Regions from separate parts of the Marinobacterium sp. MBR-111 genome, predicted to be linked through region 1. Evidence: predicted binding sites of a transcription regulator. Region 1 holds the regulator's gene; each other region holds the start of a gene.
The links. Region 1 encodes sigma-54, which starts transcription at its own class of promoters, with help from an activator protein. Its sites were predicted from a motif close to TGGCACNNNNNTTGCTNT; they were not measured.
Positions count from the first base shown of each region.

Region 2: ABIE61_RS03785 (phenol hydroxylase subunit) is a predicted target of sigma-54. The motif match lies at 1,809-1,826, and genes of this name have one in related genera.
Region 3: fliE (flagellar hook-basal body complex protein FliE) is a predicted target of sigma-54. The motif match lies at 1,500-1,517, and genes of this name have one in related genera.
Region 4: nirB (nitrite reductase large subunit NirB) is a predicted target of sigma-54. The motif match lies at 1,381-1,398, and genes of this name have one in related genera.

Region 1 is NZ_JBEPQA010000013.1:37,117-40,200, reverse strand. It holds gene lptB (LPS export ABC transporter ATP-binding protein) at 1-549, shown strand, start outside; gene ABIE61_RS10640 (RNA polymerase factor sigma-54) at 601-2,106, shown strand; gene hpf (ribosome hibernation promoting factor) at 2,158-2,448, shown strand; gene ABIE61_RS10630 (PTS sugar transporter subunit IIA) at 2,470-2,931, shown strand; gene rapZ (RNase adapter RapZ) at 2,933-3,084, shown strand, end outside.
Region 2 is NZ_JBEPQA010000004.1:18,377-21,460, reverse strand. It holds gene ABIE61_RS03800 (aromatic/alkene/methane monooxygenase hydroxylase/oxygenase subunit alpha) at 1-142, opposite strand, end outside; gene ABIE61_RS03795 (MmoB/DmpM family protein) at 159-428, opposite strand; gene ABIE61_RS03790 (aromatic/alkene monooxygenase hydroxylase subunit beta) at 446-1,429, opposite strand; gene ABIE61_RS03785 (phenol hydroxylase subunit) at 1,455-1,766, opposite strand; gene ABIE61_RS03780 (sigma 54-interacting transcriptional regulator) at 2,163-3,084, shown strand, end outside.
Region 3 is NZ_JBEPQA010000021.1:5,177-8,260, forward strand. It holds gene fliF (flagellar basal-body MS-ring/collar protein FliF) at 1-962, opposite strand, end outside; gene fliE (flagellar hook-basal body complex protein FliE) at 993-1,358, opposite strand; gene ABIE61_RS13900 (3'-5' exonuclease) at 1,554-2,183, opposite strand; gene ABIE61_RS13905 (DUF294 nucleotidyltransferase-like domain-containing protein) at 2,189-3,084, opposite strand, start outside.
Region 4 is NZ_JBEPQA010000003.1:128,524-131,607, forward strand. It holds gene ABIE61_RS03280 (nitrate- and nitrite sensing domain-containing protein) at 1-1,266, shown strand, start outside; gene nirB (nitrite reductase large subunit NirB) at 1,530-3,084, shown strand, end outside.

The DNA of each region.
Region 1 (3,084 bases):
ATCCGACTGCACCAGGACGACGTTACCCGCCTGCCCATGCATGAGCGCGCTCGCCGCGGTATCGGCTATCTGCCTCAGGAAGCTTCGGTGTTTCGGAAGCTGAGCGTACATGACAACCTGATGGCCATTCTGGAAACTCGCAAGGAGCTGAACACCTCGGATCGTAAGGCATTGCTGGAGCAGCTGCTGGAAGAGTTCCACATTACTCACCTGCGCAATAGTCTGGGTATGGCCCTGTCTGGCGGAGAGCGTCGACGTGTTGAAATCGCACGGGCCTTGGCAACCGAGCCTGACTTTATCCTGCTGGACGAACCCTTTGCCGGCGTTGATCCAATCTCGGTCAGCGATATCAAACAAACCATTCGCCACCTACAGTCTCGCGGCATTGGCATTCTGATCACCGATCATAACGTGCGCGAGACACTCGACATCTGCGAACGAGCATATATCGTAAGTGAAGGGGGGATACTCGCACAGGGCACACCGGCCGAGATCCTGGCTAACGAACAGGTTCGCCGTGCCTATCTGGGCGAGCAGTTTTCCCTTTGATCCTGAGTCGTCAATCATGTACATCCACTCCGTCCACCTGGCAGCTCTGATATGAAGCAATCGTTACAACTCAAGATCGGCCAGCATCTGACGATGACACCCCAGTTGCAACAAGCAATACGTCTGCTGCAACTGTCAACGCTGGACCTGCAGCAGGAGATCCAGGAAGCCCTGGAGAGCAACCCACTGCTGGAAGTCGAGGAGGAACTGGACAGCGCCGAAGAGACCCAGACTGAAGCCCGTGATGATCGTCACGACGCCTCTGCCGACAGCCTCTCTAACGACACCGCTGACGAGGACAGCTGGGACGAAAACGCACTGGAAGAGCGCTGGAATGATGAAATCCCTCGTGAGCTGTCCACCGACAGCAACTGGGATGATACCTTCCAGCACCAGAGTACACCCGGTCCTGCCCGTGATGATGACTGGGAACCCGGTGATAACGATTCGGCCGAAGACAGCCTTCAGGATCACCTGCTGTGGCAGCTCAACCTGACCCCCATGAGTGACCCTGACCGTATGGTCGCCATGGCCCTTATCGATGCTGTCGATCCGGATGGCTATCTACGCACGGACGTAGATGAAGTTCTGGAACACTTCACCCGGAGCGAACCCCAGCTGTTTGCAGATGCCGAGCCTGAAGAGATTGAAACGGTACTGCACCGCCTGCAACAGTTTGACCCGCCCGGTGTCTGCGCACGAGACCTGAGCGAATGTCTGCAGATACAGCTGCGCCAGCTGCCTGAAAACACTCCGATGCTGAAAGAGGCATTACGCCTGGTACGCGATCACCTGGGTCTGCTCGGCAATCATGACTATCGTACCTTGATGCGCCGCATGCGCCTGAAGGAAGAGGCCCTGCAACAGATCATCAGTCTGATCCAGTCGCTTAATCCAAAACCGGGCACCAGCATCAGCAGTGAACAGTCAGAGTACGTTATACCCGACGTCGTGGTGCGCAAGGTGCGGGGGCAGTGGAATGTAAGCCTCAACTCAGAGGCATCCCCCAAGCTGCGTATCAATACCGACTATGCTGATCTTATAAGACGGGCCGACAACAGCGCTGACAACACCTATCTGAAAAACCATCTACAGGAAGCGCGCTGGTTTCTGAAGAGCCTGCTGAGTCGCAACGAAACCCTGCTCAAGGTCGCCACCGAGATCGTGGCCCGCCAGATCGATTTTTTCGAGGAAGGTGAAGAGGGTATGAAGCCGATGGTTCTGCATGACATCGCTGAAGCCGTAGAGATGCACGAATCAACCATTTCCCGTGTCACTACCCAGAAATACATGCATACGCCCCGAGGCATCTTCGAGCTGAAGTATTTTTTCTCCAGCCATGTGAGCACGTCAGACGGAGGCGCTGCCTCCTCTACCGCCATTCGTGCCTTGATCAAGAAGCTGATCAGCGCGGAGAATACCGCAAAACCACTCAGTGATAACAAGATAGCCGACCTGCTGAAAGAGCAAGGATTTAACGTAGCCAGACGCACAGTGGCAAAATATCGTGAAGCGATGAACATTCCGCCTTCTAATGAGCGCAAGCGTCTGGTTTAATGAGACTACAGGCACGCCGGAAGAACGTGCTTTATGACGAGGAGAAAACCTATGCAGATCAACATCACTGGCCATCACGTCGAACTGACTGACGCCCTGAACGAATATGTACGTACCAAGTTCGACCGACTGGAACGCCACTTCGATAACATCACCAATGTACAGGTCACCCTCAGTGTCGAGAAGCTGCGCCAGAAGGCCGAAGCCGATATCCACCTGGCCGGCGGTGAAGTATTCGCAGCGCATGAGCATGATGACATGTATGCTGCAATTGATGGCATGGTGGACAAGCTTGACCGCCAGATCATCAAGCACAAAGAAAAACTCAAATCCCACAAATAACCGGTAGCAGCACGTCACGACATGCAACTATCAGAACTGCTGACCTCATCCCGTACACTCTGCCACGTCGATGTGGTCAGCAAAAAGCGAGCGCTTGAGCTCGCCAGCCAGACTATCGCCGAGCAGCTGGACGGCATGGCCGCTGAAGATATCTTCAGCGGCCTGATCAACCGAGAACGCCTTGGCAGCACCGGTATCGGTGAAGGCGTTGCCATTCCTCATTGCAGAATTCCAGGTGTTACAACAGCCATCGGATTACTGATGACGCTGTCCAGCCCGATTGACTTCGATGCCATCGACAACCGTCCAGTCGACCTGATCTGCTTCCTGCTGGTTCCCGAAGACGGCGCTGAAGAGCACCTGCAGACACTGGCAGGGTTGGCAGAGCTGTTCAACGACTCCAGCACCCGTGAATCACTGCGCAGCTGCGAAGATTCCTCAAGCCTGCTGGATCGCGTCCAAACTCTCTGCAGAGGCGCCTGACATGCGACTGGTCGTCATCAGCGGCCGCTCCGGCTCAGGCAAAAGCACCGCCCTGCAGGCACTGGAAGATGTCGGTTTCTACTGCATCGACAACCTGCCGGCCCTGCTTCTGCCCGAGCTGATCCGACTGATGCTGGCTGAGGAAAACCCTAA
Region 2 (3,084 bases), on a different contig from region 1:
ATTTTGACCAGTCGGTAATCTTGATCCCTTCAAACTCTTCGAACGGGAATGCCTTCTTGCGATCCTGATAGGAAAACTCCCAATCCAGGTCACGGGTCAGCAGGCGGTATTTGTCTTTAATGTTGAGCTTTTTGGCTGCCATTGGGGTTACCTTCTTGTTATGAGTTCCAGGTCAGGGTGATCTGATCGTCATCTTCATCGACGTTGCCACCGATCGTGATCAGGCTGAGGTGCAACTCCTGCACATCCCAGTCACGTCCCATTTTTTCTTCTACAGTCTCTTTCTTCACCGCGAGAAAGTTCTCGGCTTCGATGCGGATCATGGCCGGCATGTGGATAACGGTTGCTTCAGGGTTATCCTGTTCAATTGCTTCGACGATGTAGCGCGACTCATCGTTATCCTGCAGTGCGATATATACTTTGGACATGAGGCTTTTCCTTGTTGTTATTTGATGCCGGCCTTAGCGACCCGCTTATCCAGTTCTGCCAGCGACTGCGCCAGCGCTTCGTCATTCAGCATTGCCGGTGCCAGCGGAGCCAGGGCTTCTGCTGCCTTGCCACGCCATTTTTCGATCCACTGTTTCAAAAGTGCCTTGTTCTCTTCAGATTCGTTTGCGGTTTCCTTGATGACTGCATCTACCCAGCGTGAAGAGTCCTTGTACCAGAGCTGCATAAACTCGGTCAGCATGGCTACATCCTGGGCACCACTGTCAGCCAGGTACTGGTCAAACTGGCCATATACCAGGTCATATACCAGGGTATCGACCACCAGGTCCTGCGCTACGAATACTTCGAACCAGTCCTCAGTCACCAGCATCTCTTCACAGAGTGCACGGAGTCCCTGCCAAATATCGGCTTCCATCCACTGCCGCTTGGCCTCTTCCAGCGCCTCCCCCGTGTTGCCATCCAGAATCAGGCCAATGCGCGACAGGTACTGCGCGATACCCAGGCGATCCATACCATCAAACAGCAGCGCCTGGGTCACGGCCGTACCATAGCCGTAGGCGGCTCCGTACATGTTGTTCAGATTCGCGGTATGCTCCATATGACGCAGCGGCACGAGGAAGCGAATCACTTCAGCCTGCTGAGCGTCACTCAGGTGCCGAGCCAGATCACGCTTTTCAAAAAACGCATAGTTGCTCTCGGCGTTCTCCTGCATTTTGGCACGCTGTTGGACGTAGGTGCCGTAATAGAACTGGCGCGGGTCTTTCAGCGCGTACCAGTCCGCCATCTCGATGGCAGTACGGCGCGTATCGTTCAGTTCCAGATCCGGCTGCCACAAGGGGCGGTAGTGAAAATTCGTTTCGGACTGAAGGTCGTAAGTGGCTTCCTGATAGCGGGTAGCCGGCTTGTCGCCGAAACGACGCGCGACATTCGCATAGGTATTGCGCACCGGTTCCAGCGTGGCTGTTTTAATTTCGATGGTCATGGACTCTTCCCAGCTGCAGTTGTTGTTATTCGGAATCACGATCATGGTTGTGAGACATGAGCGTATCTTCGCCGTAGCGCCATTTTTCCATTTCGGAATCGACTTCACGGATCTGATCTTCGGTCATGTGCACCACATCGTTGGCGGCACAGAATTCATCAAAGGCGCCTTTTGGCATCACCAGCTCCACAAACAGTGAAGGATCACCAATGGCAAAATCGAACTCGACAAAACGCGATCCAGGCTCACTGCGTACCCGGATGTATTTGGTCAAACGATCAAAAGCCGAGCGTTTGGGCAGGTCATCGTTGCGTGAGTGCAGTGTGAGTTTTGTCATTGTTATCCTCTGCTCTTCGGCGGATGCATTCATCAATGCATGAGAGCAACTGCTGTGCCAGATTGGCGAAACAGCATCAAAACAGACACAAGACAAAAGCCAAGCAATTGATTTAAAAGAAATAATTAAAAGCCAGATCATGTTGCTATTCACGCAACAAAGCGTTGCGCACATAGCACCCAGGCACTGATGAAATAATCATTTCATGAAAAATCAGGCTTTTTTTTGATGAAATGGTCACTTTCAGTTGTATTGAGACCAACCACCCTCATACTACTTTAGTATTAGTTTCTATGGTTTCGCTTCCAAATCATCATCAAATATCTCAACAATGAAATAAGGGCTACGGGCCTGCTCACTGAACATCGCTCACACAAAGCCGGTATAAAAACAATTATGGCCACCACACAAGAACTGGAGTTTCCGGGCAGCGGAGACTTGCTCTCACAAATTCGTTTTGAAAGTGACAAGGGCAAAATCTGGCTCAACGAACAGCGCATGCTGATGATTCATTCCAGCGTTATGGGCCTGTTGCGCAAGGAGCTGATTGAAACCCTGGGTATCAACCGTGCCAAGGGATTCCTGATGCGGTTTGGATACCACTCCGGGTGGAAAGACGCCGAGTTGGTCGCCAAGGTCAGACCGGATATGTCAAAGGAAGATGCTTTCTTTGTCGGACCTCAGCTGCACTGCATCAAAGGCATGGTCAACGTAAAACCCGTTTCACTGAATATCGACCTTGATAATGACGTTTTTCAGGGAGAATTCGACTGGTTCGATTCATATGAGGCCGATGTGCACCTGCACGACTTTGGCCCTTCGGAAGACCCCATTTGCTGGACCCTCATTGGTTACGCCAGCGGCTACACCACCTATTTCATGGGACAGCCGGTCATCTTCAAGGAAACGCAATGTGTCGGTATGGGACATGAGCATTGCCATATCGTCGGCAAACCGGCCGAGGAGTGGGATGACCAGGCCGAACTGGAACGCTATCTGTTGCCGGATCCCATTGCGGAAGAGCTGTTCTCGCTGCAGAGCCAGCTGAGCGATCTGCGCGACAACTTCCGAAACTCTGACCAGAGTGAAGACCTGCTGTTCAACTCGGTGGGGCGGTCGGGTGCCTTCAAGCATGTCTGTCAGCTGATCCGTCGCGCGTCATCCAGTCGTGTCACGGTATTGCTGCAGGGCGAAACCGGCGTCGGCAAGGAGATCGTCGCCCGCGGCCTGCACCTCAGCTCAGACCGCGCCGACAAGGCGTTCGTGGCGGTCAACTGTGCCTGTATTCCTCCGGACCTGATTGAAGCCGAGCTGTTCG
Region 3 (3,084 bases), on a different contig from region 1:
CCGGGCGGCTGGTTGGAGAGCGCCCCCGGAACCCCCTGAGCGAGATCACCACTGGCGCGGTTTTCTTCCAGTGTCTGCTCGCTGCGCAACGCCGGCAGATCCGGATTGTATATCTCGTCTGCCTGTTCAACTTCGGTAAAATCGATATCGGTCGACACTTCAGCCCGGAAGTTGCCCAACCCAACAACCGGTTGGAGGATACTGTTGACCCGGTTAAGCAGGGTCTCTTCAATGCTGCGGGTGTACTCGAGCTGTTTTGCCGCCAGCACCACATCCTGGTCCTGGCTGCGTGTGTTGAGCAGACGCCCTTTCTGATCAACTACCGTGACATCATCCACCGCCAGCTCAGGAATACTGGACGCCACCAGATTGGCGATCGCGGCCACCTGATCCCGCTCCAGCGTGCGCCCGGAAAACATTTCGATAAATACAGAGGCACGCGGCTTGCGCTGATCACGTACAAAAACAGACTCTTTCGGCAACGCGAGATGAACACGGGCAGAACGTACCGCAAGCAGGCTGCTGATGGTACGCGCCAACTCGCCTTCCAGCCCACGGCGGAAGCGAGCATTCTCCATGAACTGACTGGTCCCCAGTCCCTGTTCCTGTTCCAGCAGCTCAAAGCCTACCGTCTTGTCAGCGGTAAAACCTTCAGCGGCCAGTTTTAGCCGCGCTTGATGCACATGCTCCTGCGGCACAAGAATTGCCCGGCCGTCAGCGTCAAACTTGTACGGCATGTTATACAGCCGTAACTGTTCAATCACTTCATTGGCATCGGAAAAGTTGAGATTGGAAAACAGCACCCGATAATCCGGCTTCTGTGACCAGAGCACAACGGCAAAGCCGATGGCGATGCTGGCAGCCAGCCCCACCATCAGACCCAGCTGGCGCAGGATTCCCAGGCTGTTAAAGCCGGTCATCAAACTGCCCTTGCTGTTAAGTTGTGCCGGTGTGTTATCCATTCAGCCCTGACCGTGTAAAACCTGAAAACATTAAATCGGCATCTTCATGACATCTTCATACGCCGTTACCAAACGATTACGCACCTGAGTCATAGCCTGAAACGAGACCGAAGACTTCTGAGCCTGAATCATGACCTGCGGCAGATCCACGCCAGGATCGCCCCGCTCATACGCTTCACGCAGCCGTGATGCTTCCGACTGGTGTTCATTGACCTTATCCACAGCCCCTTTGAGCAGCGTCGCAAAACTGTTGCTTTCGGTCTTGCTGATCCCCGGCGCACCAATACCTTCGGCCCTAAGATCCAGCATTTCGACCGGACGCGGCCCCTGCTGCACCTCTGACTTGATCGCGCGCATCTGTGACAGAAGGCTGTTGATATCAGCTCGTTCAATCATGCAGAGCTTCCTCCCGGACGGCAATATTTTGACATTATAGAGACTAACCCTCCCGCTTCAAGATGCAATCACGCCAGAGTTGACAATATCCTGACGCCAATTGAGCCTGACAAGGGTCATGCTGTTACTGCTTAACGCTATAATGCAAAAAGCGGGCCATATAGCCCGCCGGGGAACCTGACGTTAATGCATGCCCTAGTATCGTCCTTCTGGCGATTCACCGTAGCGCAGCCGCACATACATCAGCGCTACCGTGATGGCATCTCCCAAAGCTGTGTGCCGCTCAAGGATGGGGATATCCAGTTTGCCTGCAATGGTGTCAAAGCGCAGGTCGATATTACCCCCCACATGCTTCCACTTGATGATGTCGTGATAGACGTGGGAAAGCTCAACAGCCTTGTTGGGCAGGCCGAAACCGTACTTGGGGCGGATAAACTTGTCCAGCATGCGAATATCAAAATTGACGTAGTAACCGAGAATGGGACGATTGCCGACGAATTCGAGCACCTTTTCCAGAGCCTCGTCCAGCTCGATGCCATCCGCCAGATCGCTGGCTCTGATCTTGTGGATTTTGATGGAATCACCGCTGAGGCTGGCCGGAGGCTTCAATTTCAGGTCGAGACGCTCACTGGTAATCACTTTACGCCCTTTGATACGCACAGCTCCGATCGACAGTATTTCGGCCTTTTTCACGTCAAGACTGGTGGTCTCACAGTCAAGTGACACGACTTCGTCACCCTTGTAGGCTTCGAACAGATGTGCCCAAGGCCCTTCCCTGTGCTCACGTTTCTCTTTCAGACGCCGTATTGAGCGCGGAATGATCATCTACATCAGCCTCCCAGGTGGTAACGCATTGTCAGGTGCTTTTTGAACCCTTTCACCACATGCAAAGCATCACGCAGCAGTTCCCGCTCAAGCTTGTTCAGCTGCTGCAGGTCGATCATGTTCGGGGTTGGATCGGCTCCATCAGGACTTTCTTCAGCACGGCGGATTTGCTGCCGCAGACGCAGCTGAATAAACAGCGCCAGCGCTTCCGATAGATCACGGCCATGCTGTTCCTGCATCTGGCCACTTTCCATCAGCGCCTCAATGCGCTGGAAAGTATTGGTCTTGAGGATGCGCTGCTCAAGCGCGATGGTACGGACACCATGCACAATGGGGAAAATCCCGCCTTTCTTGATATCCAGCTGCCCCTTGTCCTTGAGGTTGCCAAAGAAGGTAAGTGGCGTATCAAACCCAATCGCGGCACGGGCAAAATGCGAGAAAAACACATCATTGTTCCGCAGGTGACGCAGGAACCAGTTACGCGCCACCTTGAACAGCGCCTCGTTACCCGCTACCGGCTTGGCATCAACCGCAATGGCCAGGTTCATCTGCGCACTGCCTTCACAGGTGTCGGCCCAATCACTGAGCTTCTGGGTCCAGTCACCCACGGAATTGACCCACTCGGGATTGGACACCATGATGTTACCTGGACAAGGCGGAAAGCCGAATGAAATCAGAGTCTCGCTGAACTGCTGCATGCATTGCTGCATTTCAGGCCAGGCCAGATTGTCACGAAATATAAGCGCGTTATCCTGATCGGTTTTCATGATCTGCTCGGCACGCCCCTCCGACCCCATCACGATCAAGCAGACGTGCGGCTGCATGTCCGCAGGGACGATTAGATCGAACAGCTTGGCAATAATGCGCCCGTTCATGGCCGCCAGCAGATCCATAGTAAAAC
Region 4 (3,084 bases), on a different contig from region 1:
GCTTCAAGTACACCGCTGACCCACCGCTTTCTGCTGGCTGCTCGTGAGGCCGAGATTGAGGCACTGAAACAATTGGCCGTGGGTTGCCAACAGGCGATTCTGACCGGGAGGTTAATCCATGAGCTGCAGCGTGAACGCGGTATTTCAAATGTCTTTCTGGCTTCCGGCGGTGAGTGCTTTGCCCGTCAACACCCGGAGCAGGTCGCGCGTAGCCGTGTGGCCGAACAGGCCTTTCGGCAGGGAGTTGCAGCCCTGATGCCGGGCACAGGCAGTGCACCGGCGGGAATGCGCCTGTGCAACTGCATCGCGGCGGTACTGCTGCAGCTGGAAGAGCTGGATCTGCTGCGTGCTCAGGTGCAGCAGCAACAACTGGAGGCGGCAACGCTCACCTGTTGGCTGAGTGAGCTGATTGCCCGTTTGCTGGCGATCATTTTTGAACTGGCGGACAGCTGTGGCGACCCGGAGTTGACGCGGGCTCTGGTCGCGACATTCAACTTCATACAGGGGAAGGAGTATGCAGGGCAGGAACGTGCCTGGGGAGCAATCGGCTTCGCGGCAGGTCGGTTCGAGGCCGAGCAGCTGGAGCGGTTGATAAACCTGCAGGATGCCCAGCAACGCAGTTTTGATACCTTCACCTGTTATGCAGAGGCAGAGCCGCTGGCACTCTGGCACGAGCTGCAGGCGATGCCGGAGCAAGCCGAGCTGTTACGCCTGCGGGGCATGCTCAGCCGGCTGCAGCCTAAAGACGAAGTACCGATGCCATTGAGTGAGCTTTGGTATGAGCTGGCCACCTGCCGCATTGATCGCATGCAACAGCTTGAAGCCCATCTGGAGCAGCGCCTGCTGCAAAAGAGCCGTGACAAGACCGCAGCGGCTGAAGCGGAGCTGAGGCATCACCGGCAACAGCTTAACACCCTGATAGAAGCCGCTGCGCAGCGTACGGCTCCGGTCAACCTGACACCCATGGCTGAGCTGCTGAGCAGTCCCGGACATGAAGGCGGGGGGTTGAACGATACGGTATATGACCTGTTACTGACTCAGGCACGCCATCTGGAACAGGTTCAGAAAGAGCTGGAGTTAGCACGTTCGGCTCTGGATGAACGCAAGCAGATAGAGCGGGCGAAGGGATTGCTGATGCAGTTTCATGGCCTCAGTGAAGAGCAGGCCTATCATCAGATGCGGCAGCAGGCGATGCAGGCCAACATCCGTCTGGTCGATCTGGCGGCTCGTCTGATAGCCGCCTGTGACGGCCTGGGGAAAACGTAATTATGTTTTTCCGTGCCCTGTTAAGGGTCGTTTCGACCCTGTCTGCACCTTTTTAAAGCGCCCTTGTCGTTGTTGTTCGGGTAAAAGCCCCGCTCCTGCCTGTTATTGACCGATTGGCATAAACCCTGCAATACCAGTTGCAGGTCAGGCCTGAGGTCAGACGCTCATCAAGTGGTTTTTTGGACAACGGTGTCCACTCCTTGCTGCATGTGCAGCACAGAAGTGGCACCGTTTTTTTTTATCTGAAACTAAGAGAGTGCCGTATGAAACAGACAGACTGCACCGGTACCCGTCGCCCTTTGCGCGTGGCCGTGATTGGCAACGGCATGGTAGGGCATCACTTTGTGGAACAGTGGTTGGCCAGTGAAGCTGCTGAGCAGGGTGAACTGATGGTTTTCGGGGCTGAACGCTATCCCGCCTATGATCGGGTACACCTGTCAGACTATTTTGATTCGGGCAGTGCCGACGCGTTGAGGCTGGGGTCACCGGAGCTGTATCAACACCCCGCCGTGAGCCTCAAACTGGGTGAGTCGGTTCTGTCCATTGATCCCCAATGCAAAACCCTGCACACCCAGGGGGGGGAATACAGCTACGACAAACTGGTGCTTGCGACAGGCTCGTGGCCCTTCGTTCCACCCATCCCCGGCGGGGCTCAGCCACACTGCCTGGTCTACCGAACACTGGATGACCTGGACGCGATTCGCGCCAGTGCCGAGGGTGCCAATGTCGGCGTGGTGATCGGCGGTGGACTGCTCGGCCTGGAAGCCGCCAACGCCCTCAAGCGGCTGGGGCTGGAGGTACATGTGGTCGAGTTTGCCCCCCGGCTGATGCCGGTTCAGCTGGATGACGAAGCGGGAGCCTTGCTGCGCCACAAGATCGAGGCGCTCGGGGTTGCGGTGCATACCGACAAGGCGACGCAGCAGATTATTCGGGGTGACAGTGCAAGGATGAAGATGTGCTTTGCCGACGCTACCGAGCTGGAGACCGACCTGATCGTGTATTCCGCCGGTATCCGGCCGCAGGACATGCTGGGCCGTGAGGCTGGCCTGCAGCTGGGTGAGCGTGGCGGTATTGAGGTGGACCAGCACTGTCGCAGCAGCGATCCTGACATCTATGCCATTGGCGAGTGTGCGGTGTGGAACGGCCGCCATTTCGGTCTGGTTGCACCGGGTTATGCCATGGCACGAGCGGCCCTGTCGCATCTTGTTGGTGATGGCCAGGCACATTTTCAGGGTGCCGACATGTCGACGAAACTGAAACTGCTGGGTGTGGATGTGGGATCGATCGGTGATGCTCACGGCCATACATCGGGGTGTCAGAACTACCGCTACAGCGATGAGCGCAGCGGCGTCTATCGTCGATTGGTGGTCTCGGGGGATGGCAAGCGCCTGCTGGGTGCCATCCTGATTGGGGACAACAGCGGCTACGATCAACTGCTGCAGCTGGCACTGAATGACATGCCGCTGCCGGAGCAGCCGGAAGCATTGATTCTGCCGGCCTCTCAGGGCGGACTGCCGAGTGCGGGCAGTGCCGAGCTGCCACTGACGGCCACCATCTGCTCCTGTCACAATGTCAGCAAGGGTGATATCTGCGAGGCGATGAATGATGGTGCCGTGTCGGTGGCCGACCTTAAGGCCAGCACCCGAGCCGCCACCGGCTGTGGTGGTTGTGCCGCCATGCTGAAGACCGTGCTGGATGCGGAGCTGGAAAAGCGCGGCGTACAGGTCGATCATTCGCTCTGTGCGCATTTCAGCCATACTCGTCAGGAACTGTTCCACCTGATCCGTGTAGATGGGATCAAGACTTTTGACGAGCTGA